Regions from separate parts of the Ralstonia chuxiongensis genome, predicted to be linked through region 2. Evidence: riboswitches for the same ligand, from Rfam matches in the RefSeq annotation. Region 2 holds a riboswitch; the other holds the start of a gene.
What was found. A riboswitch is a leader RNA that binds a small molecule or an ion and turns the genes downstream of it on or off. The one in region 2 is predicted to bind glycine.
Positions count from the first base shown of each region.

Region 1: another riboswitch for glycine. It lies ahead of gcvT (glycine cleavage system aminomethyltransferase GcvT); the one in region 2 lies ahead of NKG59_RS01115 (D-amino acid dehydrogenase).

Region 1 is NZ_JAMYWC010000002.1:30,507-46,426, forward strand. It holds gene gcl (glyoxylate carboligase) at 1-338, shown strand, start outside; gene hyi (hydroxypyruvate isomerase) at 382-1,164, shown strand; gene glxR (2-hydroxy-3-oxopropionate reductase) at 1,722-2,696, shown strand; gene NKG59_RS04800 (glycerate kinase type-2 family protein) at 2,762-4,081, shown strand; gene pyk (pyruvate kinase) at 4,697-6,175, shown strand; gene hemN (oxygen-independent coproporphyrinogen III oxidase) at 6,200-7,684, opposite strand; gene NKG59_RS04815 (UvrD-helicase domain-containing protein) at 8,385-10,505, opposite strand; gene NKG59_RS04820 (hypothetical protein) at 10,780-11,106, shown strand; glycine riboswitch at 11,508-11,605, shown strand; glycine riboswitch at 11,618-11,745, shown strand; gene gcvT (glycine cleavage system aminomethyltransferase GcvT) at 11,875-13,002, shown strand; gene gcvH (glycine cleavage system protein GcvH) at 13,050-13,430, shown strand; gene gcvP (aminomethyl-transferring glycine dehydrogenase) at 13,498-15,920, shown strand, end outside.
Region 2 is NZ_JAMYWC010000001.1:261,836-277,755, reverse strand. It holds gene NKG59_RS01165 (cystathionine beta-lyase) at 1-586, opposite strand, end outside; gene NKG59_RS01160 (Lrp/AsnC family transcriptional regulator) at 697-1,173, shown strand; gene ggt (gamma-glutamyltransferase) at 1,318-3,048, shown strand; gene NKG59_RS01150 (4-hydroxyphenylpyruvate dioxygenase family protein) at 3,127-4,200, opposite strand; gene NKG59_RS01145 (MFS transporter) at 4,282-5,472, opposite strand; gene NKG59_RS01140 (shikimate dehydrogenase family protein) at 5,477-6,310, opposite strand; gene NKG59_RS01135 (MFS transporter) at 6,329-7,714, opposite strand; gene NKG59_RS01130 (IclR family transcriptional regulator domain-containing protein) at 7,946-8,713, opposite strand; gene NKG59_RS01125 (bifunctional sugar phosphate isomerase/epimerase/4-hydroxyphenylpyruvate dioxygenase family protein) at 8,851-10,737, shown strand; gene NKG59_RS01120 (porin) at 10,859-11,923, shown strand; gene NKG59_RS01115 (D-amino acid dehydrogenase) at 11,991-13,244, opposite strand; glycine riboswitch at 13,390-13,495, opposite strand; gene eutC (ethanolamine ammonia-lyase subunit EutC) at 13,560-14,351, opposite strand; gene NKG59_RS01105 (ethanolamine ammonia-lyase subunit EutB) at 14,372-15,754, opposite strand; gene chrA (chromate efflux transporter) at 15,885-15,920, shown strand, end outside.

The DNA.
Region 1 (15,920 bases), on a different contig from region 2:
GCCAGGCGCAGCGCAACTTCGACATGGACTACTGCGTCCAGCTCGCTTTCGACAACGTCAACGCCCCTGAGCTGAACGGCTACGGCGTCGACCACGTGAAGGTGGTGGAAGGCCTGGGTTGCAAGGCGATCCGCGTGTTCAACCCGGAAGACATCGAACCCGCCTTCGCGCAGGCTCGCCTGCTGATGGCCGAGTTCTCGGTGCCGGTGATGGTGGAAGTGATTCTCGAGCGCGTGACCAACATCGCCATGGGCACGGAGATCGATAACGTGGTCGAGTTTGAAGACGTGCTCGACCTGGAAGACACCCTCACGGAAGCCGAAGGCGTCACCGCATAAAGACGGCGCGCTGTTCCCTCACCGTCCGATAAAAGGAGAAACCATGACAAAGCTGGCAGCCAACCTGACCATGCTCTTCAACGAGCAGGCCTTCCTTGACCGCTTCGAAGCCGCTGCACGTGCGGGCTTCCGCGGCGTGGAATTCTTGTTCCCCTACGCGTTCCACGCAGACCAGATTGCCGATCGCCTGAACCGCTTCCAGCTCGACCTCGTCCTGCACAACCTGCCGGCCGGCAACTGGGACGGCGGCGAGCGCGGTATCGCCATCCTGCCCGATCGCGTGAGCGAATTTCAGGACGGCGTGGGCGAAGCCATCAAGTACGCCAAGGTGCTCGGCGTGAAACAGCTCAACTGCCTGGTGGGCATTCGCCCCGAAGGCGTGAGCGAAGACGCCGCACGCAAGACGCTGGTGGAGAACCTGAAGTTTGCGGCGAAGGCACTCAAGGCCGAGAAGATCGATCTGCTAATCGAGCCGATCAACACGTTTGATATTCCTGGCTTCTACCTGAACCGCACGCAGCAGGCGCTGGATCTGATTACCGACGTGGACGCGTCCAACCTGTACGTGCAGTACGACATCTATCACATGCAACGGATGGAAGGCGAAGTGGCAAGCACGCTGAAGCGCCATCTGGACAAGATCAAGCATGTGCAGTTGGCGGACAACCCTGGCCGTAACGAACCTGGTACGGGTGAAATCAACTACCAGTTCTTGTTCAACTGGCTGGATGAGATTGGTTACACCGGGTGGGTTGGGTGTGAGTACAAGCCGAAGGCTGGGACTGTGGAAGGTCTTGGCTGGCGGGCGGCGCACAAGGTTGCTTGATTTGTTTTTTGCCTTGTTCCGGCGGGGGCGGTGCATCCCTTGTTTCATCCCCTGCCGGGGCTGACTCACTTTTCTTTGTCTTGCCAAAGAAAAGTAAGCAAAAGAAAGGCGCGCCCGAGATGGCGAAAGATTCCTTGAATTTATGTCGCAGGGAGGGGAAGGGAAAAACTCGCTTCGCTCAGACAGTTTCCCTTCCTTTTTCCTCCCTGCAACAGAAATTCAAGGCGCCATCTAGGGCTCCAACGGCCAAACCATCGACCACAGGTGCAGTAGGAACCCGCAGCACAACGCGAAGCGAGCAACACAACACCAAACAAGAGCCAGCTAGGTCAGCACACAGATTGTGTGGCCGTACCCCTGCCCTAGATGGCGCCTTGAATTTGTGTAAGCGGGCGGAAAACGGAAGGAGGCTGTTTGAGCGCAGCGAGTTTGCCTCCTTCCCCGCCCGGTTACACAAATTCAAGGAAGGGGTCGCCATCTCGGGCGCGCCTTTCTTTGCTTACTTTCTTTGGCAAGACAAAGAAAGTGAGTCGCCCCCGGCAGGGGGTGAAAGGGAGATGGACCTCCAAGGTCCAAACCAACAACCACCAACATTCAAACCAAGGAGATCCCTCACCATGGCAACCGCAAATCTCAACCTCGGTTTCATCGGCCTCGGCATCATGGGCGCCCCCATGGCTGGCCACCTGCGCGCCGCTGGCCACACGCTGTTCGTGCACGACGTCAACCCGGCACCGGCCGCACTGGTGGAAGCCGGCGTGACGGTCTGCACAAGCGCCGAGGAAGTCGCCAAGCGCGCCGACATCATCTTCATCATGGTGCCGGACACCCCGCACGTTGAAGCCGTGCTGTTCAGCGAGAAGGGCGTCGCCAAGGCGCTGAAGGACGCAGGCAAGGACGCTGCAGCCGGCAAGATCGTGGTCGACATGAGCTCGATCTCGCCGATCGCAACCAAGGACTTTGCTGCGCGCATCAACAAGACCGGCGCGCAATACCTGGACGCTCCGGTGTCGGGTGGCGAAGTGGGCGCGAAGGCTGCATCGCTGACGATCATGGTGGGTGGTGAGCAGGCTGCGTTCGACCGCGTTGCTCCGCTGTTCAATTTGATGGGCAAGAACATCACGCTGGTCGGCGGCAACGGTGACGGCCAGACCACCAAGGTGGCCAACCAGATCATCGTGGCGCTGAACATCCAGGCCGTGTCGGAAGCGCTGCTGTTCGCATCGAAGGCGGGGGCGGACCCGGCGAAGGTGCGCCAGGCGCTGATGGGCGGTTTCGCAGCGTCGCGCATTCTCGAAGTGCATGGTGAGCGCATGGTCAAGCGTACGTTCGACCCGGGCTTCCGCATCGAGCTGCACCAGAAGGACTTGAACCTGGCCCTGCAGGGCGCCAAGACGCTGGGCGTGGCCCTGCCGAACACGGCCACCGCGCAGGAGCTGTTCAACACCTGCGCTGCCAACGGCATGGGCAAGCAAGACCACTCGGCACTGTGCCGTGCGATCGAGATCATGTCGAACCACGATATTGCGTAAGTTGTGTGCACTGTCGCAGCCTTCGGGCGGCGGCAGTTTTTTTGTTGTCTCCCCCGCTTTCTGCCATGCACCACGACCAGTCTGCCCAGGCCGCCCTGCGCGCTGCCTTGCCCAATCCGTCGCCGCGCGCGTTGCTGCACGGCCTGTTTGATACTGCGGTGGCTGCGGTCAGCGCTGCGCAATGCTTGCCGGCATTCCTGCCCGAACCGCCGCGTGGCCGCACCATCGTCATCGGTGCTGGCAAAGGTGCAGCCGCGATGGCCGAGGCGGTGGAGCAGCACTGGAAGGGCGAGCTGTCTGGCCTGGTCGTCACGCGTTACGAGCACGGCCGCGCGCCCGGCACACAAGGCCGCATTGAAGTGGTTGAAGCCGCGCACCCCGTGCCCGATGCGGCTGGCCAACGCGCCGCGCAACGCATGGTCGGCCTGCTCGAAGGTTTGACGAAAGACGACCTCGTCCTGTGCCTGATCTCGGGCGGTGGCTCGGCCCTGCTGGCTGCACCGGCCGAAGGGCTGACGCTGGCCGACAAGCAGTCCGTCAACCGCGCGCTGCTCAAAAGCGGCGCCAGCATCGGCGAGATGAACTGCGTGCGCAAGCACCTGTCGTCCATCAAGGGCGGGCGCCTGGCGCTGGCGTGCGCACCCGCACGCGTCGAGACACTGCTGATCTCCGATATTCCCGGCGACGACCCGACGCTCATCGCCAGCGGCCCGACGCTGCCCGACGCCACCACCTGCGCGGATGCCCTGGCCGTGATCGAAAAATACGGCATTGATGTGCCTGAAGCCGTGCGCCGTCATCTGGAAACCGGCGCGGGCGAAACGCCCAAGCCCGGCGATGCGCGTTTCGAAGGCCATCGCAGCCACGTCATCGCGACGGCGCAGCACGCGCTGGAAGCGGCAGCCGCACAGGCACGCGCACTCGGTTATGAAGCGCACATCCTGTCGGACAGCATTGAAGGCGAGGCGCGCGATGTGGCCGAAGTGCACGCCGGCATCGTGCGGCAGATCGTGGCGCGCAATCAGCCGTTCACCAAACCGTGCGTGATTCTGTCGGGTGGTGAAACCACGGTGACCGTGCGCGGTAACGGCCGCGGCGGGCGCAATGCCGAGTTCCTGCTGGCGCTGGGCGTGGCGTTGGATGGCCTGCCGGGTGTGCATGCAATTGCTTGCGATACCGATGGCATTGATGGGTCTGAAGACAACGCTGGTGCGATCTTGACGCCGGATAGTCTGGCGCGTGCTGAAGCGCTTGGGTTGCGGGCTAAGCAACTGCTCGACAACAACGATGGGTATGGGTTTTTTGATGCGTTGGGCGATTTGATTGTGACTGGGCCGACGCGGACTAATGTGAATGATTTTCGGGCGATTTTGATTACTGGCTGAGTGGATTTGGATGCAGGGATGGATTGGTGTTTTGGTTCATCCCTTGTTTCATCCCCTGCCGGGGCTGACTCACTTTCTTTGTCTTGCCAAAGAAAAGTAAGCAAAGAAAGGCGCGCCCGAGATGGCGAAAGACTCCTTGAATTTCTGTCGCAGAGAGGGAGTGCAGGCAACTCGCTTCGCTCAAACAGGCCTGCACTCTTTTTCCTCTCTGCAACAGAAATTCAAGGCGCCATCAAGGGCAGGAACGTCAACGGCCAAACCATCGCCCACAAGTGCAGTGGGAATCAGCAGCACAACTCGAAGCGAGCAACAGCAGCAACAAACAAGAGCCACTCGGGCACGCGACCAACGGTTCGGTCGTTGACGTTCCTGCCCTAGATGGCGCCTTGAATTTGTGTAAGCGGGCGGAACAAAGACGGGGAGCTGTCTGAGCGCAGCGAGTTTTCCCCGTCTCCGCCCGGTTACACAAATTCAAGGAAGGGGTCGCCATCTCGGGCGCGCCTTTCTTTGCTTACTTTCTTTGGCAAGACAAAGAAAGTGAGTCGCCCCCGGCAGGGGGTGAAAGGGAGGTGGACCGCCAAGGTCCAAACAAACAACCCCACCGGAAACACCAACATGCGCCGCTTCCGCAACACCAAAATCCTAGCCACCCTCGGCCCCGCCAGCAGCGACAAAGACACCATCCGCGCCCTCTTCGACGCCGGCGCGGACGTCTTCCGCTTGAACTTCAGCCACGGCTCGCACGAAGACCACCGCAAGCGCTACGACACCGTGCGCGCGGTGGAGGCCGAGACCGGCCGCCCCATCGGCATCCTCGCTGACATGCAAGGCCCGAAGCTGCGCATCGGCACGTTTGCCGACGGCCGCGTCGTGCTCAAGAACGGCGATCGCTTTGTGCTCGACCGCGACCCGACGCCGGGTGATGTCACGCGCGTGCACCTGCCGCACCCGGAGCTGTACGCGGCTGCCGCGCCGGGGCAATCGCTGTTGCTCGATGACGGCAAGATCCGCCTGGCGGTGGAAGCGGCCGATCCGACGGCCATCGTCACGCGCGTGGTCGATGGCGGCCCGCTGTCGGACCGCAAGGGCGTGAACGTGCCGGATGCGGTGATTCCCATTCCGGCGCTCACCGAGAAAGACCTGCGCGACCTGGACTTCGCGCTGTCGCTGGGCGTCGATTGGATCGCCCTGTCATTCGTGCAGCGCGCCGAAGACGTGATCGCCGCGCGCGAGATCATTGGCGACCGCGCCGGCCTGCTCTCCAAGATCGAGAAGCCCGCAGCGCTACTGCATCTGGAAGACATCGTGCAGGCGTCCGATGCGCTGATGGTGGCGCGCGGCGACTTGGGCGTGGAGTTGCCGCCCGAGCGCGTGCCTGGCGTGCAGAAGCGCATCCTGCGCATGGCGCGCCACCACGGCAAGCCGGTAGTCGTGGCCACGCAGATGCTGGAATCGATGATTGAGGCGCCGGTGCCAACGCGTGCCGAAGCGTCTGATGTGGCCAGCGCCGTGTATGACGGCACCGACGCCGTGATGCTGTCGGCCGAGTCGGCCAGCGGCAAACATCCGGTGGCCGCAGTCAGCATCATGAACCGCATCATTGCCGAGACCGAGCGCGACCCGCTGTACCGCAACCTGATCGACGCGCAGCATCAACCGCCGCTGCCCACGCGCCAGGACGCCATCTGCGCGGCCCTGCGCGACGTGACGCACATCCTGGGCGCGGTGGCCACCGTCACCTACACGTCCAGCGGCAAGACCAGCCTGCGCGCCGCGCGCGAGCGGCCGCTGGCGCCCATCGTGAGCATCACGCCGCGCCTCGATACGGCGCGCCGTCTGGCGATCACGTGGGGCGTGCACAGCACGGTCAGCCCCGATGTGAGCAACGTCGACGAGATGGTGGATGCAGCGTGCCGTGCCGCTGCGCGAGAAGGCTTTGCCGTGTCGGGCGATCAGATTGCCATCACGGCGGGCATGCCGTTCGGCCAGGCTGGTTCGACCAACCTGCTGCGCCTGGCGGAAATCTGGCCGCAGACGCTGGTCAGTGCGCAGACGCAAACCACTGCACTGCAGCCCGAACCGGCAACGGTCTGACGTGACCTCGGGTCAGTAGGCGGATCAGACCACTTTGGAGTAGCGCGGGACGAAGGTGACGGGCTTGCCCTCGGCTTCCACCGCGCGCTCCGTGCCTGCCTCACGCAGGTGCGAATCGAACACCATGGCGATGCGGCGCACGAGCAGCCGCCCTTGCGGCGTGATGACAATACGCTCGTCCCCTACCTTCACCAGCCCGGCTTCCTCCAGGGGTGCCAGCGCCTGCAGCTCGTCCGCAAAGCTGCGTTTGAAATCCAACCCGTGGCGCGCGCCGAATGCGCGCATGTTCAATTCGAACCCGCACATCAACTCGCCAATCAGCGCGCGGCGCACGTGGTCATCGGGCGTGAGTGACATGCCGCGCAGCACGGCAAGTTCGCCGGCGTCGATACGTGCGTAATAGGCGTCGAGATCCTTCTCGTTCTGCGCATACACATCACCCACGCGGCTGATGGCGGACACGCCAAAGGCCAGCATGTCGCAATCGGCGTGCGTCGAATAGCCCTGGAAATTGCGCTGCAGCCGCCCTTCGCGCTGCGCGATGGCGAGTGCATCGTCAGGCCGCGCGAAGTGGTCCATGCCAATGTAGACATAGCCTTCGGCAACGAGGCGCTCCACCGTCATGGCGAGCAAATCGAGTTTTTGATCGGCGGTCGGCAGGGTCAGCATGTCGATGCGGCGCTGCGCCTTGAACAGATGCGGCAGGTGCGCATAGCTGTAGACGGACAGCCGATCAGGCGCCATCTCCAGCACGCGATCCAGCGTAGCGTTGAACGTTTCCGTACGCTGATACGGCAAGCCGTAGATCAGGTCGAAGCTGATCGACTCGAAGCCCAGTCGGCGCGCCGTGTCGACCACGCGGCGTGTCTCTTCCACGCTCTGGATGCGGTGGACCGCGCGCTGGACGTCGGGGTCAAAGTCTTGAATGCCGAGGCTTGCGCGGTTGAAGCCGATTTCGGCCAGTACCTCAAGCGTGGCGTCGTCGGCGTGGCGTGGGTCAAGTTCGACGGAGATCTCGCCATCGTCGGCCAGATCGAAATGCTCACGCGTGGCGGCCATCACGGCGCGCATTTCGTCGTGCGCAAGGAACGTGGGCGTGCCGCCACCCCAATGCAATTGCGTCACGCGGCGCAGCGGGCCAATCTGGTTGGCCACCATCGCCATCTCGCGGGCGAGGGTTTCAACGTAGCGTGCGCTGCGCGAGTGATCCTTTGTGATGACCTTGTTGCAGCCGCAGTAGTAGCAAAGGTTCGCGCAGAACGGCAGGTGCATGTATAGCGACAGCGGCGCATGCAGCGCGGGTGCAATCGTAGCGCGGCGGTGTAAGGCGTCGAGGTAATCGGCGTTACTGAATTTGTTGTGAAAGCGGTCTGCCGTCGGGTACGAGGTGTAGCGCGGGCCGTGCGTATCAAAACGCTGCGCGAGCTCGCGCACCTGCGGCGCCGACCAGCGGAAGGCGGTGTCATTTGCGGCGGACGGATCGTCGGCCGGCTTGGCGAACGGAAACATGGGGCGGTTCTAGTGGGGGCGATGGCTCATCCTAAAACCGGGATGTGGGCGCCGCGTTGATGTGTGTCAACGTCGGTCAACGCCTGTTCCAAAGCGTTGCTAGCTGCACGCAGGCCGTCACGGCGGCACAACAGCGCAGTTCGGCGACGGGTCTTTTCGGGGTTTTGTGCTTTTGGTCCATCCCTTGTTTCATCCCCTGCCGGGGCTGACTCACTTTCTTTGTCTTGCCAAAGAAAGTAAGCAAAAAAAGGCGCGCCCGATGCGGCGAACCATCCCTTGAATTTATGTCGCAAGGAGGGAGGGGAGGCAAACTCGCTGCGCTCAGACAGGCCTCCCCTCTTTTTCCTCCTTGCAACAGAAATTCAAGGCGCCGCATAGGGCAGGGAAAGTCAAAGGACAAAAGCAAACCTTCTGGGTGCCCGCCCAAACGAAAAAGGCCAACCGCGCGATGGGTTGGCCTTTCTCTTTTGACGTTGAGCCCTTGATGGCGCCTTGAATTTTTGTGAGCGGGCGGATCAAGGAAGGAGGCTGTCTGAGCGTAGCGAGTTTGCCTCCTTCCCCGCACGGTCACACAAATTCAAGGGGAAGTCGCCATCTCGGGCGCGCCTTTCTTTTGCTTACTTTTCTTTGGAGGACAAAGAAAAGTAGATCGGTCCCGGCAGGGAACGAAAGGAGGGTGGACCACTAAGGTCAAAAAAAATCAAGAAACCACAGGCTTCTTCGCCGCCAACAACCCCTTCAACGCCCCCAACCGATCCTTCGGCGACATCGCCGGCATGGTGTCCTCGGGCGTCGGCCCCGCGTCTTCGCCAAGCTTCATCTCGGCGATATAGCGCGACGGCTCACACACCACCGTCTCCCGAGCCCGCTTGCGCTTCTTGCACCAGCTGATATGCAGACTGCGCTGCGCCCGCGTGATGCCCACATACATCAACCGCCGCTCTTCTTCGATCTTCTCGTCGGTCAGATCATCGTCTTCGCGGCAGTGCGGCAGGATGCCCTCTTCCACGCCCACCAAAAACACATGCGGATACTCCAGCCCCTTGCTCGCATGCAACGTTGAAAGACGCACCGCATCCGGGTCTTCTTCCTTGCCTTCGAGCATGCTGATCAGCGCGATGGTCTGCGTGAGCTCCAGCAGGTTTTTGCCGGCATCCATCAGGCCATCGGCATTGTCGAAACCGGTGGCCTCTTCGTCATCCTCTTTCTCGGGCTTGGTGCCCTTGCGCTTGAGCCAGTCGAGAAACTCCAGCACGTTGGTCCACTTGTTCTGGGCCTGGCGCTCGTCGTAGGTGTCATACAGGTAGGCCTCGTAATGGATGCCTTCCATCATCTCGTCGAGCAGCGTGGCGGCGGGTTCCTTGGCGGCCCGGTCCGACAGCCGCACGATGAATTCGCAAAACACCCGCAGCGGTTCGAGCTGGCGCGGCGCCAGTTGGGCCTCGATGCCGCCCATCATCGCCGCCTCGAACAACGACACCTTGGCCTGTCCCGCGAACGAACCCAGCACTTCGAGCGTCGCATTGCCCACGCCGCGCTTGGGCGTGGTGATGGCGCGGATGAACGCAGGATCGTCATCCGCGTTGGCAATCAGCCGCAGGTAGGCGCATAGGTCCTTGATCTCGGCCTTGTCGAAAAAGCTCTGGCCGCCCGAGAGCACATACGGAATGCGCTCGCGGCGCAGGATCTGCTCGAACAGGCGCGCCTGGAAGTTGCCGCGATACAGGATCGCGTAATCCCGAAACTGCGCGCGACGCTCGAACTTGTGGGCAGAGAGCTTGAAGACGACGCTCTCGGCTTCGTGCTCTTCGTCATTGGCGCTTGTCACGTTGATCGCGTCGCCCATGCCATGCTCGCTCCACAACGTCTTCTCGAACAGCTTCGGGTTCTGCGCAATCACGGCGTTGGCCGCGTTCAGGATGCGCACCGTGGAGCGGTAGTTCTGCTCCAGCTTGATGACCTTGAGGTTCGGGAAATCCGTCTGCAGCAGCTTGAGGTTGTCGAGCGTGGCGCCGCGCCAGCCGTAGATGGCCTGATCGTCGTCGCCCACCGCCGTGAAGGCCGGCGCACGCAAGTGCGAGCCGCCCGCCAGCAGCTTCAGCAGCTGATACTGGCAGGCGTTGGTGTCCTGGTATTCGTCGACGAGGAAGTAGCGCAGGCGGTTCTGCCACTTCAGGCGCACCTCTTCATTGCGGGCGAACAGCTCGGCAGGAATACGGATCAGATCGTCAAAATCCACCGCCTGATACGCGTGCAGCGTCGCAACGTAATTGCGGTAGACGAGCGCCGCCTGGTGGTCATCGACGTTGTTGTTGGCGAGCGCTTCGGCAATCGCGGTGTCCGGGTCGACGAGACCGTTCTTCCACAGCGAGATCGTGCTCTGCACGCGGCGGATCAGTTGCTTGTCGGTGGTGGCCAGCTGCTCCTGGATCATCCCGAAGCAATCGTCCGAATCCATGATCGAGAAGCGCGGCTTCAGGCCCACATGCTCGGCCTCGGCGCGCAGAATCTGCACACCGAGCGAGTGGAAGGTACACACCGTCAACTGCTTGATGGGAATGCGCTTGCCGTCTTCGCGTGTCTTGCCGTCCATCAGCTTGGCCACGCGCTCCTGCATTTCCTTGGCGGCCTTGTTGGTGAACGTAACGGCAGCGATGTGACGCGGCTCAAACCCCTTGTTCAGGATCAGGTGCGCGATCTTCTGCGTGATCACGCGCGTCTTGCCTGAGCCCGCCCCGGCCAGCACCAGGCACGGGCCATCGAGGTAATGCACACCTTCGGATTGGGCAGCATTGAGCCCGTGGGCGAGACCGGAAGACATGGGAAGAGGCAGAAGAAAAAGCAGGCGGGAACATACAGCGGAGGGCGATGGTAGCACGGCGCCTTTGCATCGATTGAGCCTGCGCAAGGCCACCTGCGTCGGGCCTGACGGAGGTGCGCGAAGCTGCACCGCATGCGTTTGCGCCCCCCGCTTTTCGCACGGGCGTTACACCGCTTACGCGTGGTTACACGAACCACGTAAGCGGTCATGCGCGGCACCCCGTTATGGACGGGACAGCGGCTGAATCGGTCGGCCGCCCACCGGAGAACCCACCATGCACCGCATCGTCAAAGCCCTGGCCGTTACCGCCGTCGCCCTGTCCGCCACCACCGGCGCCTTCGCCCAAACGCAGTGGCAAAAAGACCACCCGCGCCGTGCCGAGGTCAACCACCGCCTGGCCAACCAGAACAAGCGCATCCACAACGAAGTGAAGGAAGGCGAGATCACCAAGGGCCAGGCGCGCCAGATGCACCGGGAAGACCACCAGATTCGCCAGGAAGAGCGCGACATGGCGGCTCAAAATGGCGGCGCCATCACCAAGCAGGAGCAGCGCACGCTGAACCAGCAGGAAAACCAGGTCAGCCGCCAGATCGGCAAGTAAGTCAAAGCCAAAGCAAGACCAACCAACACCCGCACTCCGGCCACACGCTTGGAGCTTGGCGACCTCGCCAGCTCCCGAGGGTGTGGCCGTTGTCTTTGGCCTTTGACGTACCTGCCCTAGATGGCGCCTTGAATTTCTGTTGCAGGGAGGAAAAAGAGGGGAGGCTGTTTGAGCGAAGCGAGTTTGCCTCTCCTCCCTCCCTGCGACATAAATTCAAGGAATCTTTCGCCATCTCGGGCGCGCCTTTCTTTGCTTACTTTCTTTGGCAAGACAAAGAAAGTGAGTCAGCCCCGGCAGGGGATGAAACCAGGGATGCACCGAAAGCATAAAAACCAGCCCTCCTTTCAAAAGCCGCCAAGTCCACCCCAATTGACAATCCCATCCCCCTTCCGTAAATTCCGCCCATCCATCCGGGAGAGCGTGCCCGCCGTACACGGCAAGGCGCCGCCGAAGGGGTAGCACCCGAAAACTCTCAGGCATCCAGGACCGGGCGGATCGGCGGACATGCGTCCGACCGCACTCTGGAGAGCTGGCGCCGCACGATCACTGCGGGCGCCCACCGAAGGGGCTCACGAACGGCGCGCACCGCTATGCGCCCCGCTTCGCAATCTCTCAGGTACCAAGGACAGAGGGGCCATCTGCGCAGCTTGTTGATCTTCATGGCGTCACCATGAGGGATCAGGCTGTGCAGGTGGCCTTTTTGCTTTTCTGGTTCCCGATCCATGCGCCGCGCCCAAGCCACGGCGGCGCGCTCAGCCGAGAGATTCCATGACGCTCCAACACACGCCGCTCAATGCCATCCACCGCTCGCTGGGGGCCCGCATGGTCGACTTTGGCGGCTGGGACATGCCCGTCAACTACGGCTCCCAGATCGAAGAGCACCACGCCGTGCGCCAAGACGCCGGTATTTTTGATGTCTCGCACATGTGCGTGGTCGACCTCACGGGCGCACGCGTGCGCGACTTCCTGCGTGGGCTGCTCGCCAACAACGTCGACAAGCTGCAAACGCCCGGCAAGGCGCTCTACAGTTGCATGCTCAACCCCAAGGGCGGCGTGATCGACGACCTGATCGTCTACTTCTTCCGCGAAGACTGGTTCCGCCTGGTGGTCAACGCCGGTACCGCGCCGACGGACCTGGAGTGGATCGTCGCGCAGAACGCCGCCGCCGGCACCGACGTGACGATCACGCCGCGCCGCTCCGACAACAACGCTGGCGCCGAGCCGCTGGGCATCCTGGCCGTGCAAGGCCCGAATGCGCGCGCCAAGACGTACGCCGCGCTACCCGGCACGCAGGCGGTGGGGGACGCGCTCAAGCCGTTCAACGCCGGCTTCGTCACCGTGGAAAACGTGGGCGAGATCATGGTGGCCCGCACCGGCTACACCGGCGAAGACGGTTTCGAACTGGTCGTGCCGGCCGCGCAGATCGCCGGTGTGTGGGAGCGCCTGCTGCAAGCAGGCGTACGCCCGGCCGGCCTCGGCGCGCGCGACACGCTGCGCCTGGAAGCGGGCATGAACCTCTACGGCCAGGACATGGACGAGCACGTCTCGCCGCTCGACGCCGGCCTCGCCTGGACGGTCGATCTGCAAAGCGAACGCGACTTCACCGGCAAGGCCGCGCTGCAAGCCGGCGGCCAGCGCGAACAGTTCGTCGGCCTGATCCTGCGCGACAAGGGCGGCGTGCTGCGCGCCCACCAGAAGGTCATCACCACCGCCGGTGACGGCGAGATCACCAGCGGCACGTTCAGCCCGAGCCTGTCGCTCTCGATTGCACTGGCGCGCCTGCCCAAGGACGTGGCCATCGGCACCGACGTACAGGTCGAAATTCGCGACCGCAAGTTGACCGCGACTGTGGTTAAACTGCCGTTCGTGCGCAATGGCAAGGCGCTGGTCAGCTGAACACCGAATCTGCATCCCCCAATACCAATCTTCCGGAGAAACCTTTCATGAGCAACGTTCCCGCCGATCTGAAGTACACCGAACACGACGAGTGGATCCGCGTTGAAGCCGACGGCACGCTGACCATCGGCATCACCGATTACGCGCAGGACGCGCTGGGCGACATCGTCTTCCTGGAGCTGCCGGACGCTGGTCGCGCAGTCGCCAAGGACGAGGCGATTGCCGTGGTCGAATCGGTCAAGGCCGCCTCCGACATCTACGCCCCCGTCTCGGGCGAGATCATCGCCAACAACGCCGACGCCGCGGGCGCGCCCGAGTCGGTCAACGCCGGCGCCTACGAGGCGTGGCTGTTCAAGATCAAGCCGACCAACGCCGACGATGTGAACGCGCTGATGTCGGCCGAGCAGTACGCCGCCAAGATCGGCTAAGCCGGTCACCGAAGCCGATGTGCCTGACCCGCACATCGGCGCTTTGCCTGAATTTCGAGCCCTTGCCATGAACGCTCCGCACCCCGCTTCCTCGGCGCTTGCTGCCGAACGCCCCACCCTCGCCGCCCTGGAGGCGTGCGACGCCTTCGCGCACCGCCACATCGGCCCGTCGCCGGAAGAGCAAGCGCAGATGCTTGCTGCGCTCGGTTTTGATAGCCGCGCCAAGCTGATCGACGCCGTGATCCCGCCCGCCATCCGCCGCCAGGACGGCATGCCGCTGGGCGAATTCACGCAGCCACTGACCGAAGAAGCGGCGCTTGCCAAGCTGCGCGGCATCGCGGGGCAGAACCGCGTGGCCAAGAGCCTGATCGGCCAGGGCTATTACGGCACGCACACGCCGGGCGTCATCCTGCGCAACATCCTCGAGAACCCCGCCTGGTACACGGCATACACGCCGTATCAGCCCGAAATCTCGCAGGGCCGCCTGGAGGCGATGCTGAACTTCCAGCAGATGGTGATCGACCTGACCGCCATGGACATCGCCAATGCGTCGATGCTCGATGAAGCGACCGCCGCTGCCGAGGCGATGACGCTGCTGCAGCGCATTGGTAAATCGAAGTCGACCGTGTTCTTTGTGGCGGACGACGTACTTCCGCAAACGCTGGAAGTCGTGCGCACCCGTGCCGAACCGATCGGCGTGCAAGTGGTGACGGGGCCGGCGGCCGACGCTGCCAAGCACGACGCGTTCGGCGTGCTGCTGCAATACCCGGGCGCCAACGGTGCGCTGCTGGGCGATCTGGCGACGTACCAGGCGCTGACCGATGCCGTGCACGCTGCCGGCGGTTTGGTCGTTGCGGCTGCAGACCTGCTGGCGCTCACGCTGCTGGCCGCGCCGGGCGAATGGGGTGCCGACGTCGTGATCGGCAACACGCAGCGCTTTGGCGTGCCGTTCGGCTTCGGTGGCCCGCATGCCGGCTACATGGCCGTGCGCGATGCGTTCAAGCGCTCGATGCCCGGTCGCCTGGTCGGCGTGACGATCGATGCGCAAGGCAATTCGGCCTACCGCCTCGCACTGCAGACGCGCGAGCAGCACATCCGCCGCGAGAAGGCCACCTCGAACATCTGTACCGCACAGGTACTGCTGGGCGTGATGGCCTCGATGTACGCCGTCTACCACGGCCCGCAGGGCCTGAAGCGCATCGCCCAACGCGTGCACCGCCTGACCGCCACGCTGGCCGCCGGCCTGCGCGCGATCGGCTACACGCTGGAAGCCGACGCCTTTTTCGACACGCTGACCGTCGCCACCGGCGCGCGCACTGCCAACCTGCACATCGCGGCACAGGCGCACGGCATCAACCTGCGCCAGATCGACGATGCACGCCTGGGTATCTCGCTGGACGAGACGGTCACACGCGCCGATGTCGTTGCGCTGTGGGAAGTCTTCGCGCACGCCGCACACGCTGCCGCACCGGACTTCGACAAGACCGAAGCAGCAGTTGCGGACGCATATCCGGCCTCGCTCGTGCGCCAGAGCGCGTACCTGACGCACCCGGTGTTCAACGCGCACCATTCCGAACACGAAATGCTGCGCTACCTGCGCAGCCTGGCCGACAAGGATCTCGCGCTCGACCGCACGATGATCCCGCTGGGATCGTGCACGATGAAGCTCAACGCCACCGCAGAAATGCTGCCGGTGACGTGGCCCGAGTTCTCGAACATCCACCCGTTCGCGCCGGCCGATCAGACCGTTGGCTACCGCGAGATGATCGATCAGCTCGAACAGATGCTGTGCGCCGCCACCGGCTATGCGGCCGTCAGCCTGCAGCCGAATGCCGGCTCGCAGGGCGAATACGCTGGCCTGCTGATCATCCACGCCTACCACGCCAGCCGTGGCGAAGCGCACCGCAATGTGTGCCTGATCCCGTCGTCGGCGCACGGCACGAACCCTGCATCGGCACAGATGGCCGGCATGCAGGTTGTTGTCGTGGCGTGCGATGAGCGCGGCAACGTCGACCTGGCTGATCTGGAGAAGAAGGCCGCCGAGCACAGCAAGAACCTCGCGGCAATCATGATCACCTACCCATCCACGCACGGCGTATTCGAGGAAGGCGTCAAGCGCGTGTGCGAGATCGTGCACAGCCACGGCGGCCAGGTCTACGTGGACGGCGCCAACATGAACGCCATGGTCGGCACCGCCGCACCGGGCCACTTCGGCGGCGACGTCTCGCACCTGAACCTGCACAAGACGTTCTGCATTCCGCACGGCGGCGGCGGCCCGGGCGTCGGTCCGGTGGCCGTGGGCGCGCACCTTGCACCGTTCCTCCCGGGGCGCGCAGCCTCGGGTGAAGACGCCAGCCAGAACATCGGCAACGTGTCGGCCGCAGCGTTCGGCTCGGCGTCGATCCTGCCGATCTCGTGGATGTACATCGCGATGATGGGCGCAGCGGGCCTGACCGCCGCCACCGAGACGGCCATCCTGTCGGCCAACTA
Region 2 (15,920 bases):
CCACGCCGTGCGCAAAGGCATCGAAATACACGCCGGCCGTGTACGTGTTGTCGAGCGCCACCGGCACGCCGCGCGCGTGCGCCGCTGCCACGATGGCCGGCACGTCCTGCACTTCCATCGTGACCGACCCGGGGCTTTCAGTCCAAACCAGTGTGGTGTTTGGGCGGATGAGCCCGCCGATGCCCGCGCCGATGAGCGGGTCATAGGTTTCGACTTCGATGCCCATGCGTTTGAGCAAGCCGGCGGCCATGCTGCGGTTGGGTCCATACGCACTGAACGGCACCAGCGCATGGCTGCCCGCGCCGCAGCACGCGAGGTAGACGAGCGCGATGGCAGCCTGCCCGCCAGGGACGATAAAGCTGTGGCGCGCGCGTTCCAGTTGCGCAATCCGCGCGCCAAGCTCAATGGCCGTCGGTGTGCCGTAGAGGCCGTAGGTGTAGCCGTGCTGCGCATGGCGCCAGTCGTCCACGACCTGCGCGGCGTTGTCGAACAACACAGTGGAACCACGGTAGACCGGGGTGACCAATGACCGGAAGCCGCCAGGGGCAAGCGTTTCGGGGTTGACGAGCTGGGATTGCCAATGCATGGGATGGCCCTCTACGAACATGTGGACCGTGAAATCCTATGTCACGTCAGCAGAGCAATTTCAGCTATTCTGCCCAGCCAGACGCAAAAATTTCTCGCTCCCCGCCCTTTATGGCCACGCAGAAATCGCTCGAACTCGACGCATTCGATATCGCTATTCTCAACGCTGTGCAGCGGTGCTACACCACGCCACTGCGCGTGATCGGGGAGCAGGTCAATCTATCGACCGCCGCCGTGCAGCGGCGCATCAAACGGATGGAGGAAGCGGGCGTCATCGTGGGCAACGTGGCGGTGGTGGACCCGGAGCGGGTGGCCAAACCCATCACCGTGATCGTTGAAGTGCATGCCGAGCGCACCAATACCGCGGCAATGGCTGCGCTCAAGAAGGCGCTCTCCGGCCCCGAGGTGCAGCAGTGCTACTACGTGACGGGCGAGGCCGATTTCGTCCTCATCCTGAACGTGGCCACGATGACGGAGTACGAAGCTCTGGCGCGACGCCTGTTCGACGACAACGACAACATCCGCTGGTACCGCACGGCCGTGGTCCTCAACCGCGTGAAGGTTGGGCTCGAGGTGCCGCTGGGCTAGCGATGCGTGCCGTTCCACCGCCTGCACAATGCGTCAATACGGGGATGAGGCTATAGTGCCCCGGCGCACCGCCTGATAAGGTTCGCGCGCCATAACACGTACGCCGGCACGACCGGCGTCCTTGAAGGTACCAAAGGAGCTCCTATGCAGAATCCAAGAACAGGCATGCGGTGGATCGCCGCCGCAATCGCATCGATCAGCATCACGACCGTCGCACACGCGGCATCCGTCGCACCCGTGGCCGCAGAAAACGGCATGGTCGTTGCGGCGCAGCATCTGGCCAGCAAGGTCGGTGTGGAAGTGCTCAAGCGCGGCGGCAATGCTGTCGACGCAGCAGTCGCCGTGGGTTACGCGCTGGCCGTGGTCTATCCGGCAGCGGGCAACCTTGGCGGCGGTGGTTTCATGACCATTCAGCTGGCCGATGGTCGCAAGACCTTCCTCGACTTCCGTGAAGTCGCACCGAAGGGCGCCACCGCCAACATGTACCTCGACAAGGACGGCAACGTCATCAAGGGCGCGTCCACCAAGGGCCATCTGGCCGTGGGTGTGCCGGGCACCGTGTCGGGCATGGAGTATGCGCGCCAGAAGTACGGCACGATGCAACGCGCTGCACTGATCGCGCCGGCCATCACGCTGGCCGACAAGGGCTTCGTCCTCGATCAGGGCGATGTCGACATGCTGCACACCTCCACCAAGGACTTCCAGGAAGACGCTGCATCGGGCGCGATCTTCCTGAACAAGGGGCAGCCGTTCCAAGTGGGCGAGAAGCTCGTCCAGCATGACTTGGCCAAGACGCTGCGCGAGATCAGCAACAAGGGCACCGACGGTTTCTACAAGGGCTGGGTCGGGCAGGCCATTGCTGCATCGAGCAAGGCCGGTGGTGGCCTGATCACGCAAGAAGATCTGGTCGGCTACAAAACGCGCGAACTGGCGCCGGTCGAGTGCGACTACCGTGGCTATCACGTGGTGTCGGCACCGCCCCCGAGTTCGGGCGGCGTGGTCATCTGCGAAATGCTGAACATCCTGGAAGGCTATCCGCTCAAGGACCTGGGCTGGCATTCCGCGCAGGCAACGCACTACCAGATCGAAGCCATGCGCCACGCCTATGTGGACCGCAACAGCTACCTGGGCGACCCGGACTTCGTGAAGAACCCGCTGGACCGCCTACTGAGCAAGGACTATGCGGCCAAGATCCGTGCGGTGATCGACCCGAAGAAGGCTGGTGTGTCGAAGGACATCAAGCCGGGCGTCGAACCGCATGAGGGCAGCAACACGACGCATTACTCGATTGCCGACAAGTACGGCAACGCGGTGTCGGTGACGTACACGCTCAACGACTGGTTTGGCGCGAAGGTGACGGCCGCCAAGACGGGCGTGGTCCTGAACGACGAGATGGACGACTTCACGGCCAAGGTCGGTGTGCCGAACCTGTACGGCCTGGTGCAGGGCGAGGCCAACTCGATTGCCCCGGGCAAGCGTCCGCTGTCATCGATGAGCCCGACCATCGTTACCAAGGATGGCAAGCCTGTCATGGTGGTGGGCACGCCGGGCGGCAGCCGCATCATCACGGCCGTCATGCTGACCATGATCAACGCGATCGACTACGGCATGAACGTGCAGGAAGCCGTCGACATGCCGCGCTTCCACCAGCAATGGCTGCCGGACGTGACCAACGTCGAGCCGTACGCGCTGTCGGAGGATACGCGCAAGATCCTGACGTCGATGGGCCACAACCTGGGGGCGCCGCAGCCGGCCAACCACCTGGCGGCGATCATTGTCGGGGCGCCGTCGCTGGGCGGCAAGCCGGTCGGCAACAACCGCTTCTATGGCGCGAATGATCCGCGTCGCAATACGGGGTTGGCAGCCGGTTATTGAGTGGCATTGCAGCATCCGCAGTACGAAAAAAAGCCCGCCGAAACTTGGCGGGCTTTTTTCTTGGCGACGTTTTCCGGGTCAGGCCGCCGCAGTCAACACCGGCAGATTGCCTTCGCCAAAACCGTGGTGCCCGCGCCGCTGCACGATCTCGAAGAAGATCTCGCCTGGATGGCGTTTGACGAAGGTTTGCAGGAACAGTTTGGGCACGCCGTCGACGATCTCGCCGTCGACCAGGATGCCATATCGGCGCAAGGCTTCCAGGTCCAATCCGTGATCGGGCAAGCGCGCGTCGACGGTGTCGTAGTAGTGTGCCGGGGGCTCGACGAAGGTGAGGCCGTTGGCGGCCAGCGCGGCGGCTGTACGCAGGATGTCGTCGGTAGCCAGCGCAATGTGTTGCACGCCTTCGCCGGGGTGGTCGGGCAGGTAGGCGTGCATGAGGTGCGCGCGGTGCGTGCCTTCTTCATAAAGCGGGATGCGGATCATGCCGCACGACGACACCATCACGCGGGAATCCGCCGCGACGTGCCAGTTGGCGTGCAGCTCGTGGATCTCGCGAAAGCCGAGCTGGTTGCGGTAGAAGTCGATCCAATCCTGCAGGCGGCCGGCGCCGACGGTTTGCGTCAGGTGGTCGACGCGTGCCAGCCCAACGCCGGCGTGGTGCCAGTCCTCATGCGCGGTCTCTGCATCCAGCGGCCGGAAATCGATGTCGTAGATGGAGATGTCGCCCAGGCCGCCCCTGGCGCCGTGCTTGCCGCGCCAGCGGTCGACAAAATACAGATGCGTATCGCCCACGCCCTGGATTGCCGGGATCACCAGTTCGCTCGGGCCGATGGGCTCGGCTTCGGCCGGCCATGCGCCCAGTTCGACGGCACGACCGTAGGCGTGCTGGGCATCGTCGACGCGGATGCCGATGGCGCAGATGCCCACGCCATATTCCTCAGCCCAGCGGTGCGCGAAGGACTCGGCTTCGGCGTTGACGAGGAAGTTCATGTCGCCTTGCCGATACAGCGTGACGTCCTTGCTTACGTGCCGCGCGATGGCCTTGAAGCCCAGCGATGCGAACACCTGGCCCAGCGCAGCCGGCGCTTGCGTGGCGAACTCGATGAACTCCAAGCCGGCGGTCTTGAAAGGCAGGTCGGCGTTGCGGCTCATGGTCAAACTCCTGTGGCTGAAGCAAAGAATGCAGACACCGCATTGTGTACCACGCGCGTGGCAATGCGCATCCAGCAGTTGCTATGCGGCAGCGCTTTGTGGATCCGGCTGGTTCTGCAGCTTCGGTAGCCAAAGGAAGGCGATGGACGCCAGCACGGCGCCGGCAAGCATCATCGGCACCACCATGGGCCAGGCACCAAGGCTGTGCGATATGTCGTCAAAGGCCGCCGCGGTCTGGCCCAGGCAGAAGGCCGCCAGCATCATGATGAAGCCCGACCATGACACCGCGCGCCCCGCAAGATGCGGCAGTTCGCCCACCGCACCGGCTTGGCCGCAAGGCTGGTGAATGCCGTGGCCCATGCAATAGACGCCATGCCCGAGCAGCAGAGGCCACGCCTGCCCGGGAAGCAGCCAGCAGCCCAATCCCTGGATGCTGGCGCCGAGCAGGCTGAGCGTTGCGCCTTGCTGCACCGTTCGCACGAGGCTCTGCCTGCGCAGCAGGCGCCGACAGCCCGTCGTGCTCAGGATATAGACGAGCGATCCGCCGGCCGGTATCCAGCCATAAAGCTCGGGAGACAGGCCGAGGTACGCGATATAGACCATCGGCGAAAGCAGCAGGAAGCAGAAGATGCCGGCGTAGGTCGTGGCTGCCAGCAACCCCCAGACGCGAAAATCTGCGCTGGCGAAGATCTCGCGCACGCTGCCCGCCTGGGCGTGCCTCTCTTGGCGGGTTTCGGCAAAGCCGTACCAGCACATCGCCCACAGCACGACTGCATAGAAGCTCATGCCCGCCAGCACCCAGCGCCAACCTGCGTGTTGTGCGACGAAGGCACCGAGAATCGGTGCCATCAACGCCACGAAACCCAGCCCCGTGAGGCCGCGTGCCATGACGTGCGGACCATCGCGCGCCGGGTGCAGATCGCGCACAGCGGCGCGTGCGCACACCAAGATGGCGGCCATCGAGAAACCCTGCAAGGCGCGTGCGGCGGTCAACATGGAAGCGGTTGTCGCCAGCGCGCCGGCCAGTGCAGCCACGGCATAGCACGCCAGCCCGATCAGCAGCACCAGGCGGCGGCCAAAACGATCGGCCAGGCTGCCCATCGGCAGTTGCCCAATGCCAAAGGCCAGCGCGAAGACCGTGAGGCTCGTGCTGGCCGATCCCAGCGTCTTGGCAATGGCGGGCAGGGCGGGGAGGTAACTGTCGGTTGCAACCGGTTGCGCCGATAGCAGCAACGGCAACAGCAGGGCAAAGCTCAGAGGGCGACGCGTCATCGGCTCAGTATGCAATGGCTGCGCTGCGCCGCAGCTCATCTGCGGTGGCGGTGCCGAAGCCGAAGAACTCCAGGTACGCGGGAATCATCTCGAACAGCATGTCGGTGCCGACCTGGACATCGCAACCCTTGTCGAGCGCCGCGCGCAGCAGCGGCGTGTACTCGGATTTCATGACCACCTCGCCGACAAAGCAGCTCGGCGCGATGCGTGCCACGTCGAAGGGCAGCGGATCGTCTTCCTTCATGCCCACCGGCGTGGCGTTGACCACCACGTCGAAGCCGTCCGGATCATTCGACCCGGTGCGCACCACCAACGCTGGGTAATGCTCGCGCAGACGCCGCCCCAGCGATTCAGCCGATTCTGTGCGCGTGTCATACAAGGCAAGCTCGCCGACACCCGCAGCCGCCAGCGACGCGGCAATCGCCGAGCCGACACCGCCGGCCCCCGAGAGCAGCACACGCGCCCCGTCCAACTGGCGCCCCTTGCGCAGCACGCCGCGCACGAAGCCGGCACCGTCGAACTGGTCGCCCAGCAACGTGCCGTCATCGCGCTTGAGCACCGCATTGCAGGCGCCCGCGATGCGCACGGCCGGCGTGACTTCGTCGACCAGATCCACCGTGGTGACCTTGTGCGGCATGGTAATTAGCGCGCCGCGCAGGTTGGTAAAGCGGCAGATCGATTCGAAGCTCTGCGCGTAATCCTCTGCCTTCACCCCCATGGGCACCACAACGGCGTCGATGCCTTTTTGCTCGAACCAGGGGTTGTAGATCATCGGCGACTTGAAGGTCTCGGTCGGGTAGCCGATGTGGGCAATGAGGGTGGTTTTTCCAGAAATCATGGTTCAGGCGTGCGTGTTTCAGGCGGCCAAGGCTCCGGCCCGCTGGCGGGCATATTCGGCCTTGTCGACGGGTTGGGCGGCTGGCTGGCCCAGCTCGTCCATATGAATGCGGTAGGTCTCGCGTGCGGTCATGGCGGCCACGGCGGCAATCACCGTGACGCCAAAGGCAATGGCGCCCACGGTCAGCCAGATGTTGGTGGCTCCCGGCGGTGCCACGGCGGTGAAGAGGGCCGGCAGCATGGCGGTGATAGCCGTGCCGACGTTCTGCGAAATTGCCATGGCCGACACACGGGTGCGCGTCGGGAACAATTCCGGATAGAAGCTCGGGAACACCGCGTTGTAGCCCTGGTAGACCACGCCCCACATCAGAATCGAGATGACGAAGGCGAGCGGCACGTTCTTGATGCTGATGGCGTACAGGTAGGCAAAGGCGAGCAGGCCAGCGAGCAGCGAACCGATCACGATCGGCGGCTTGCGGCCGATGCGGTCGGACAGGTCACCAACATATGGAATGACGAGCACTGCAACGATGTTGCCCACCACCGGAATCCACAGGTAGATGTCTTGGGCAAAGCCGATGCCGTAAGCCGGCTGCACCGCATAGGCGGCGCCAAAGATGGTCGCCACCACCGGAATCACGTTCATCAGCGCCATGCAGACCACGCGCAGCATGTCGGGCGTGCTGTATTTGAAGGCGTCGATCACGGGGGAGCGCGGGCGGCCTTGTTGCTGTTGCTCAGCGGTAAACGCGGGGGTTTCGTGCACTTCGCGGCGGATGATGTAGCCGGCGATGATGACGACGAAGCTCAGAACGAACGGAATGCGCCAGCCCCAGGCGTTGAACTGGTCGGCGGGCATGTAGTGCGCCAGCGGTAGGAATACGGCGGCCGCCAGGATCTGCCCGGCCTGCACGCCTTGCAGCGTAAAGCTCGCGAAGAACCCGCGCCGGCCAAACGGTGCGTGCTCCAGGATCATCGAGCTGGCGCCCGAGATTTCACCGGCCACGGCAAAGCCCTGGATCAAGCGCATGATGACCAGCAATGCGGGAGCCCACAGACCGACTTGGTCATACGTGGGCAGCAGGCCCACGGCAATCGTCGAAAAACCCATCAGGAACATGCACCAGAGCAGCACGTTCTTGCGCCCGTGCGTGTCGCCCAGATGGCCCAGCACGAACGCGCCGATCGGCCGCGCGATATAACCCACGCCGTACGTCGCCAGCGAGGCGATGATGGCCGTCTTCGGGTCACCCTTGGGGAAGAAGATCTGCGGAAAGATCAGCGCTGCGGCGGTGGCGTAGATGAAGAAGTCGTAGTACTCGAGCGCCGAGCCGATCCAGCCGCTGGCGGCGGCTTTCTTCGACTGGTGCTTGCCCAGGGGTTCATGGGCAGGGGCTGCGGTCATGGTTGTCTCCGGTTTTATCTGTGCGGCCTATCGTGCGATTCGTTCGATGAAGGGCCGTCTGTACACGCAACGCAGCGTAGTCCGCCGCCAGGGCGGGGCACAAGCGACTGCTGATTAAATTCGTTCGATAATCGCACAACGTGGTGCGAATAACGTACGAGTCAAGGGTTTCTCCGAGTTCATATGTCTGTCAAAGCGCGAGGTCTTGGTGCAACGGACGTGCGTGGCGCGCTACAGCACGCGCATGATCGAAAGCGCGGTGTCCTGCAGTACCTGCAGCACACGCTGCAAGGCGTGCTCCGTTGTTTCCTCGCCGACTTGCATGTTCACACTCAGCGCGGCAATCACGTTGCCATGCCGATCGCGCAACGGCACCGCCACGCCACGCACGCCAATCTGCAATTGCTGTTCGACCACGGCGTAATCCTGCCGGCCCGCCTTGCGGATTTCATCGAACAGGCGGTCCCGCTGCAGGATCGTGTAAGGCGTGTAGGGCGTCAGCACGCAGGTCTCCAGCCATACCTTGACCTTTTGCTCGGGTTGCGCGGCCAGCATCATCACGCCGGCCGAGGCGAGCGGCGCCGGCACGCGCGCACCCAGCACGAATCCGGTACTCATGACCCGGCTGGTGCTGGTGCGCGAGATGAAAACGAGCTCCCAATCATCCAGCACGCTGAGGTACGCCACCTCGCCCACAGCGGCAGTCACCTGCTGCAGGAAGGGCTGCACCGTGCGCGGCAGGCGCGCCGAATCGAAGTACGACCAGCCCACCTTCAGCACGCGCGGCGTCAGGCTGAACAGCGTGCCTTCGCTGGTGAGGTAGCCCAGGTGTTCGAGGGTCAGCAGATAGCGGCGCGCGGCCGTGCGGGTGAGGCCGGTCAACTCGGCGGCCTGGGTGGGCGTCAGGCGCGGGTGCTCGTGGTCGAACGCCTCCAAGATGGCGAGCCCTTTTTCCAGCCCAGCGATCCAGTCGCGCCGGTTCAGCGGTTCCTTCGTCATGGCGATAACCCTAAAAACGAGCGATATGTGCGCATGATTGTACGATCATCGAACGCTGTTGCGCGAATGCCGCTTGTCGGCATGTTGGGGCGCTCCTACGCTGCGGGCATTGCTTGACGTTCGACCACCGTATCGCCATGAACTCGCTTCACCCAGCACGTCGCCCCAAATGCATCGCCACGGTGTGCCTGTCCGGCACGCTGCCTGAAAAGCTGGAAGCCGCGGCCGCCGCGGGCTTTGACGGCGTCGAGATCTTCGAAAACGACCTGTTGAATTTCGACGGATCGCCGGCGCGCGTGCGGCAAATGGCGGCGGAACTTGGGCTGGCGATCATGCTGTACCAGCCCTTCCGCGATTTCGAGGCAATGCCCGGCGAACTGCTCGCCCGTAACCTGGCGCGCGCCGAGCGCAAGTTCGACGTGATGGCCGAGCTGGGCGTCGAGATGGTGCTCGTCTGCAGCAACGTGCAGGACATCGCCATCGACGATCCTGCGCGCTCGGCAGACGATCTGCGCCAGATGGCAGAAGCAGCGGCACGGCGCGGGCTGCGCGTGGGATATGAGGCACTGGCCTGGGGGCGGCACACGCGGACCTGGCGTCAGGCGTGGCAGATTGTGCGGCAGGCTGACCACCCGGCGCTCGGGCTGATTCTCGACAGCTTCCATACGCTGTCGCTGGGCGACACGCTGGATGGCATTCACGACGTACCGGCAGACAAGCTGTTCTTCGTGCAATTTGCAGACGCCCCGAAGTTGTCGATGGACGTACTGTCCTGGAGCCGGCATCACCGTAATTTCCCGGGGCAGGGTGACCTTCCGGTGACGGACTTTGCGCGCGACTTGCTTGCTGCGGGCTATACGGGGCCCTTGTCGCTTGAAGTCTTCAATGACGAATTCCGCTCTGCACCGGCGCGGCTCACGGCGCTGGACGGCATGCGTTCGCTGCGCTGGCTGGAGTCCGAAGCTGGCGGTGCGGAACTGCCTGCGGCTGCTCAATTTGAAGGCGTGGATTTTCTGGAGTTTGCGGTGGACGCGGCGGCAGGACGGGAACTTGAAACGCGCCTGCGTGCGCTGGGTTTTATTCTTGCGGGGCACCATCGCTCCAAGGCGGTTGACCTGTATCGGCAAGGCGGCGTCAACGTGATCCTGAACATGGAGCAGGACAGCGCCGCGTCGGAGCACTTCCAGCTGCACGGGCCGTCTGTCTGTGCGATCGGCCTGAAGGTGGACGATGCCGAGCGCGCCATGACACGCGCACGTGAGCTGTGCGCCCAGGAGTGGCGCGGGCCCGTGGGGCCGACTGAGCGCAGCATTCCCGCGCTGCGCGCACCCGATGGCACGCTGCTCTATCTGATCGACGATCGCGAGGCCGATCGCAGCATCTATGAAAGCGATTTTGTCTTGCATCCTGGCGTGCAAGACGATGCAGCAGGCTGGGCATCGATTGACCATGTTGCGCAGGCGCTGCCCGCGCACCGGCTCGACAGCTTTGTGCTGTTCTACCGTGCCGTCTTTGGCATGCACGCCGAAGCCGTACAGGAGATTGCCGATCCGTACGGCCTCGTGAAAAGCCGGGCGATGGTGAGCCCGGACCGCAACGTGCGGATTCCGCTCAACGTATCGGAAAGTGGGCGCACGGCCACGGGCAGGTTCATCACGGCCTACGCGGGCTCGGGGGTGCATCACATTGCATTCCGCACTGAGCGGCTGTTCGAGACCATTGAGGCCATTGACCGTGGCGCGGCCTGCCTACAGCACGTGCCAGAGAACTACTACGACGACGTTGCCGCCCGACTTGGGCTGGATGACGCGCTGCTCACCCGCCTGCACGACGACGGTCTTCTCTACGACCGCGACCCGCACGGCGATTTTCTGCACGCCTACACCGAACCCTTTCGCGAGCGCTTCTTCTTCGAGCTTGTCCAGCGCAACGGCTACCTGGGCTACGGCGCAGCAAACGCTGCCGTGCGCATGGCTGTGCAGGCACAACTGAGCCGCGGCGCCACCACTTCGGCTGACCACTGAGACACGAGAAATCTTGCGCTCACGGTTGTGCGGCCATGGGCGCTATCCACGCAACACCGCGGCTGCGCGTGCGGCCGTCGCACATCCATACCCATCACACCAAAGAGGAGACAAGGGAGCCATGAACAAGACAATGATTGCCGCACTGGTGCTCGGAGCCACGAGCCTGCCAGCGGCGGCGCAAACCGCCGGCGGTGTCACGCTCTACGGGCTGATCGACACCACCATCCGCTACAGCACGCACGAAAATGCGGCAGGCAACAGCAATCTGCAGATGACAGACGGTGTGCTGACCGGCAGCCGTTGGGGCTTGCGCGGCACGGAAGACCTGGGCGGCGGCACCAAGGCCATGTTCATCCTGGAATCGGGCTTCTCCCCCGATACCGGTGGCAGCCAGCAGGGCGGACGTCTGTTCGGGCGTACCGCAGTGGTCGGCCTCGAAGGCGACTACGGCAAGCTTTACCTCGGCCGGCAATACACGCTGGCGCACGAGGTCCTGTCTTCATACGAGGCGATGGCGTTTGCCAACAATTCCATCGTCGGCTATCAAGGCGGCAACTACACCGGCCTGCGCTACGACAACACGGTCAAATACATCAAATCGTTCGGCGGCCTGCAACTTGCCGGCGCATGGACCTTTGGCGAGGCAGCGGGCAGCTTCAGCAAGAGTTCGGCCGGCGCCGGCTCGATCGTCTACAGCATGGGCCCGGCTGAAGTGGGCGCGGTGTATCAGGTCACGCGCGATGTGTCATCAGCGTTCTTCGGTGCGGTGCCGGCTGCGCTGGCGAGCAAGCAGACGGTCTGGGGCTTTGGCGGCAAGCTTGATACCTCGATTGCCACGTGGTACCTGGGCTATACAAACAGCCGCCTCGACGTGGCCGACTACAAGAACCAAGCCGCCTATGTGGGCGCGAAGGTGCCGATCTCCGGCGCACTGAGTTTCATCGGCACCGTGCAATATGACTGGATGAAGCATCTCGACGCGAGCGGCAAGCGCCTGACCACCGCCGGCATGCTCGACTACGCCTTCAGCAAGCGCACCGACGTCTACGCCGAAGTTGACTACACCCGCCTGCAGGGCGCCTGGATTGCGCTGAATAGCGCGGCCGCGTTCAACAACTCGGGTAACACGTATGGCAACAACTCGCGCCTGGGCGTCATGCTGGGCGTGCGGCACAAGTTCTGATCGCTCCGATCGCTCTCGCAATGAAAAAGCCCGCCAGAGTCTCGGCGGGCTTTTTCTTTTGCTGCGATCAATGCAATGGGCAGTCGCGCGCGATCACGTCGCCCACCATTGCGGCGGTGGCGCCGGATAGCGTCCAACCCAGATGCCCGTGGCCCGTGTTGTAGAACACGCGCCCATGCCGCCCACGGCCGACGCGCGGCATCATGTCCGGCATCATCGGGCGCAAGCCCGCCCACGGCACCACGCGCGACGTGCCAATCGCAAAGTTGCGGCGCGTCCAGGCCACCAGGGGCTCGATGCGGTCCGCGCGGATATCGCGGTTGTAACCGTTGAACTCCGCCGTGCCCGCCACGCGGAAGCGGCCAGCGCCGAGGCGGCTGGTCACGATCTTCGCGCTCTCATCGAGCAGGCTGACCCACGGCGCGCCTTGCACGCTGGCTTCGTCGTCCAGGTGCACCGTGATCGAATATCCCTTGACCGGATACACGTTGATGCGATCGCCCACCATTTGCGCGATATGCCGGCTGCCCACGCCCGCGCACACGACCATCGCGTCGGCGGCAATGTCCTGCACGACATTCGCCTCGCTGGTGGAAAGGCGGTCATCCAGCGTGGTTTGCAGCAAGAGACGAACGCCGCCTTCACTGGTTTGCACATCGCGCACATCCACGCCTTGCACAAAGCGCACACCGCGCTTTTCGCACGCCTGCGCGAGACCGCGCGTGAACTTGTGGATGTCGCCGGTGGCGTCGGATTCTGTGAAATAACCGCCGTAGTAGTTGCCCCGCAGTGTGGGCTCGATGGCTGCAATGTCTTCGGGGCTCACGGCGTGGCGCTCAAGCCCGCCGGCGACGAGCAGGGCGTTGGCCTTGCCTGCGGCCGTAAAGCTCGCCTTGTCGTGATAGACGTGCAGAATGCCGCGCTTCTGCAGATCGAAATCGATTTGTTCCCGTTCGGCCATCGCAAACAGATGCTTGCGTGCCTCGATGGCCATGCGCGTGGTTTCGATGGTGTTGCGGCGGTAGTGCGCGATGCTAGCGACGAACTCGCCGATCCACGAGTATTTGTGCCAGGACGGCTTGGGATTGAGCAGGAGCGGGGCGTCGTTGCGCAGCATCCATTTGATGCCCTTGAGCAGCGTGCCGGTGCTGTTCCAGACTTCAGCGTTGCTGGCGGAAAGCTGCCCGCCGTTGGCGAACGAGGTTTCCATGGCCGGATACAAGTGGCGGTCGAGCACCGTGACCCGATAGCCGAGTTGCGAGAGCGTGTAAGCAGTGGTGACGCCGGATATGCCGGCGCCGACGATGACGATGTGCGTCATGGCGGTCCCTATGGAGTGATGTCATGACCGGACGATCCGGTCGGCTCACCCCATCTGTCTCGGGACCTGAGAGCTTGGGCGTCAGCAGCGCTGGCGCCATCCCCTTCGGTGGGCGCACGCGTGCACGCCTCTCTCCAGATTCGCAGTCGACGCCACAGTCCTTTTGCCTGAGAGTTTCCGGGGTGGTTGCTCCATCGGCGCCGGGCGTTGCGCGTGTGCGCGTTAAGCCCGGTCTCTCCTGCGGCGTGTTGCAGCTGTCGTTGGTGCGTCAGCCGCGCCTGCGTGCTGCCGGTGTGGGCAGCGGGAGGGAGTGTGTCACGGGTCGTGGCGTTCGGCAAGTCGGGATGTACCGGAGGCGATGGATGGCGTGTCGTCCTTCAGGTCCACGCCGCTGCGACCGAGCGCCAGCGCGCCTTTGAGCAGGAACACCAGCCGGGTCGCTGCCTGGTCATAAGTCAGCCCTGCCGGGCGCACATTCGAGATGCAGTTGCGCTGCGCATCGGAGCAACCGACGCGCGGCGCGTAGGTCAGGTAAATGCCCAGGCTGTCAGGCGAACTCAACCCCGGCCGTTCACCGATCAGCATCACCACCTGCCGCGCACCAAGCAACGCACCGATCTCATCCCCCAACGCCACGCGAGACTGCCCGGCGATGACAACAGGGCCGATGGACCAGTCGCGCGGCAGACGATCGCGCACGCAGCACAGGAGTGGCACGCTGTGGCTTTGCACCGCCAATGCGGAAAGCCCGTCAGCAATCACAAAGACAACGTCGAAGGGCTGCGCTGGCCGCAACGGGCCGAGTTTTACTCGGCTGGCATCGTCAAGCCGGCGGCCGAGATCTGGACGGCGCAGATACTGGGCGCGGTCAGCTGCCGCGCTGTGCACGGTCAATGCCGTGAGGCCCGCCTGCCCAAGCGCGGCCGACAACGCCGTGCTATCGAGCGGCAAGTGCACGGCATCGCGCGCTTGGGCATGTGCCACGCCAAACGCGAGCACGGCGTCGGTCGTCTGGCTGTTGCCGGCGCGGCCCAACGCAATACGTGCGTCGGTAAAGGCACGCAAGTGTGTCCACGGATTCGGCTGAACGAGCGTGTGTTTCGGCATGTGCGGATATCCAACGGGGTTCACAGCGCGTGGGCCAACTGCAGCAGCGGCTGCCGCGCCGTGGCGTCTTGCAGGCGCCCAGCGGCGTCGACAATACCCATGCTTTGCAGCCACGCCTCAAACTCCGGCGCCGGCCGCAGGCCCAGCGTGTCGCGCAGATAGAGTGCGTCATGAAACGAGGTGCTCTGGTAATTGAGCATGATGTCGTCGGCGCCCGGCACGCCCATGATGAAGTGGATGCCGGCCACGCCAAACAGCGTGAGCAGCGTATCCATGTCGTCCTGATCGGCTTCAGCGTGGTTGGTGTAGCAGACGTCGCAGCCCATGGGCAGGCCCATCAGCTTGCCGCAGAAGTGGTCTTCCAGCCCCGCGCGGATGATCTGCTTGCCGTCGTAGAGATACTCCGGACCGATAAAACCGACCACCGTGTTGACCAGCAACGGCGAGAACGCCCGCGCCACCGCATAGGCACGCGCCTCCATGGTTTGCTGATCGACGCCGTGATGCGCATTGGCCGACAACGCGCTGCCCTGGCCGGTCTCGAAATACATCACGTTATTGCCGACCGCACCGCGCGCCAGGCCCTGCGCCGCGTCATGCGCCTCGGCCAGCAAGGCAAGACTAATGCCGAATCCCGCGTTGGCCTGTTCGCTGCCCGCCACCGATTGAAACACCAGGTCAACCGGCGCGCCCTGGTCAATGGCGCGCAGTGTGTTTGTCACGTGGGTCAGCACGCACGACTGCGTGGGAATGGCGTAGCGATTGCGCAGTTCATCGACCAATTGCAGCAGCGATACGATCGCACCGAGATTGTCGCCCGCAGGGTTGATGCCGATGGTCGCATCGCCGCAGCCATAGAGCAGGCCATCGATGATCGACGCGGCAATACCTTTGGGGTCGTCCGTCGGGTGATTGGGCTGCAGCCGGACTGACAATCGGCCGGGCAAGCCGATGGTGTTGCGAAAGCGCGTGACCACGCGGCACTTGCGGGCCACGGAAATCAGATCCTGATTGCGCATCAGCTTGCTGACCGCGGCGGCCATTTCGGGCGTGATGCCGGGCGCGACGCTTGCCAGCGTCTGGCTGTCCGTCTCATGCAGGAGCAACCAGTTGCGGAACTCGCCCACCGTGAGCGAGGCAATCGGCCGGAAGGCCTGTGCGTCGTGCCGATCAAGAATCAGGCGCGTGACCTCGTCTTCCTCATAAGGCACCAGCGCTTCGTTAAGGAACGCCGACAGCGGCACGTCTGCCAGCGCCATGCGCGCGGCCATGCGCTCGCCTTCGCTGGCAGCAGCCAGGCCCGCCAGATAGTCGCCGGAGCGCGCCGGGCTGGCTTTGGCCAGGAGCGTCTTGAGATCGTTGAACACATAGCGCTGCGCGCCAATGGCCTGAGCGAAGTGCATGATGGGATACGCGGAAGCGTCCAATGACGGTGACGGTGACGGCGATGCCTATCCTGCCACTTTAGTTGCCTTCTATGCCACGGCGGCAATGTTCTAATACGCGCTTCCCAAACGTCGATCTCGCCCGCAAATGACCGCATCCGCCACACCGTCCCGCACACATCAC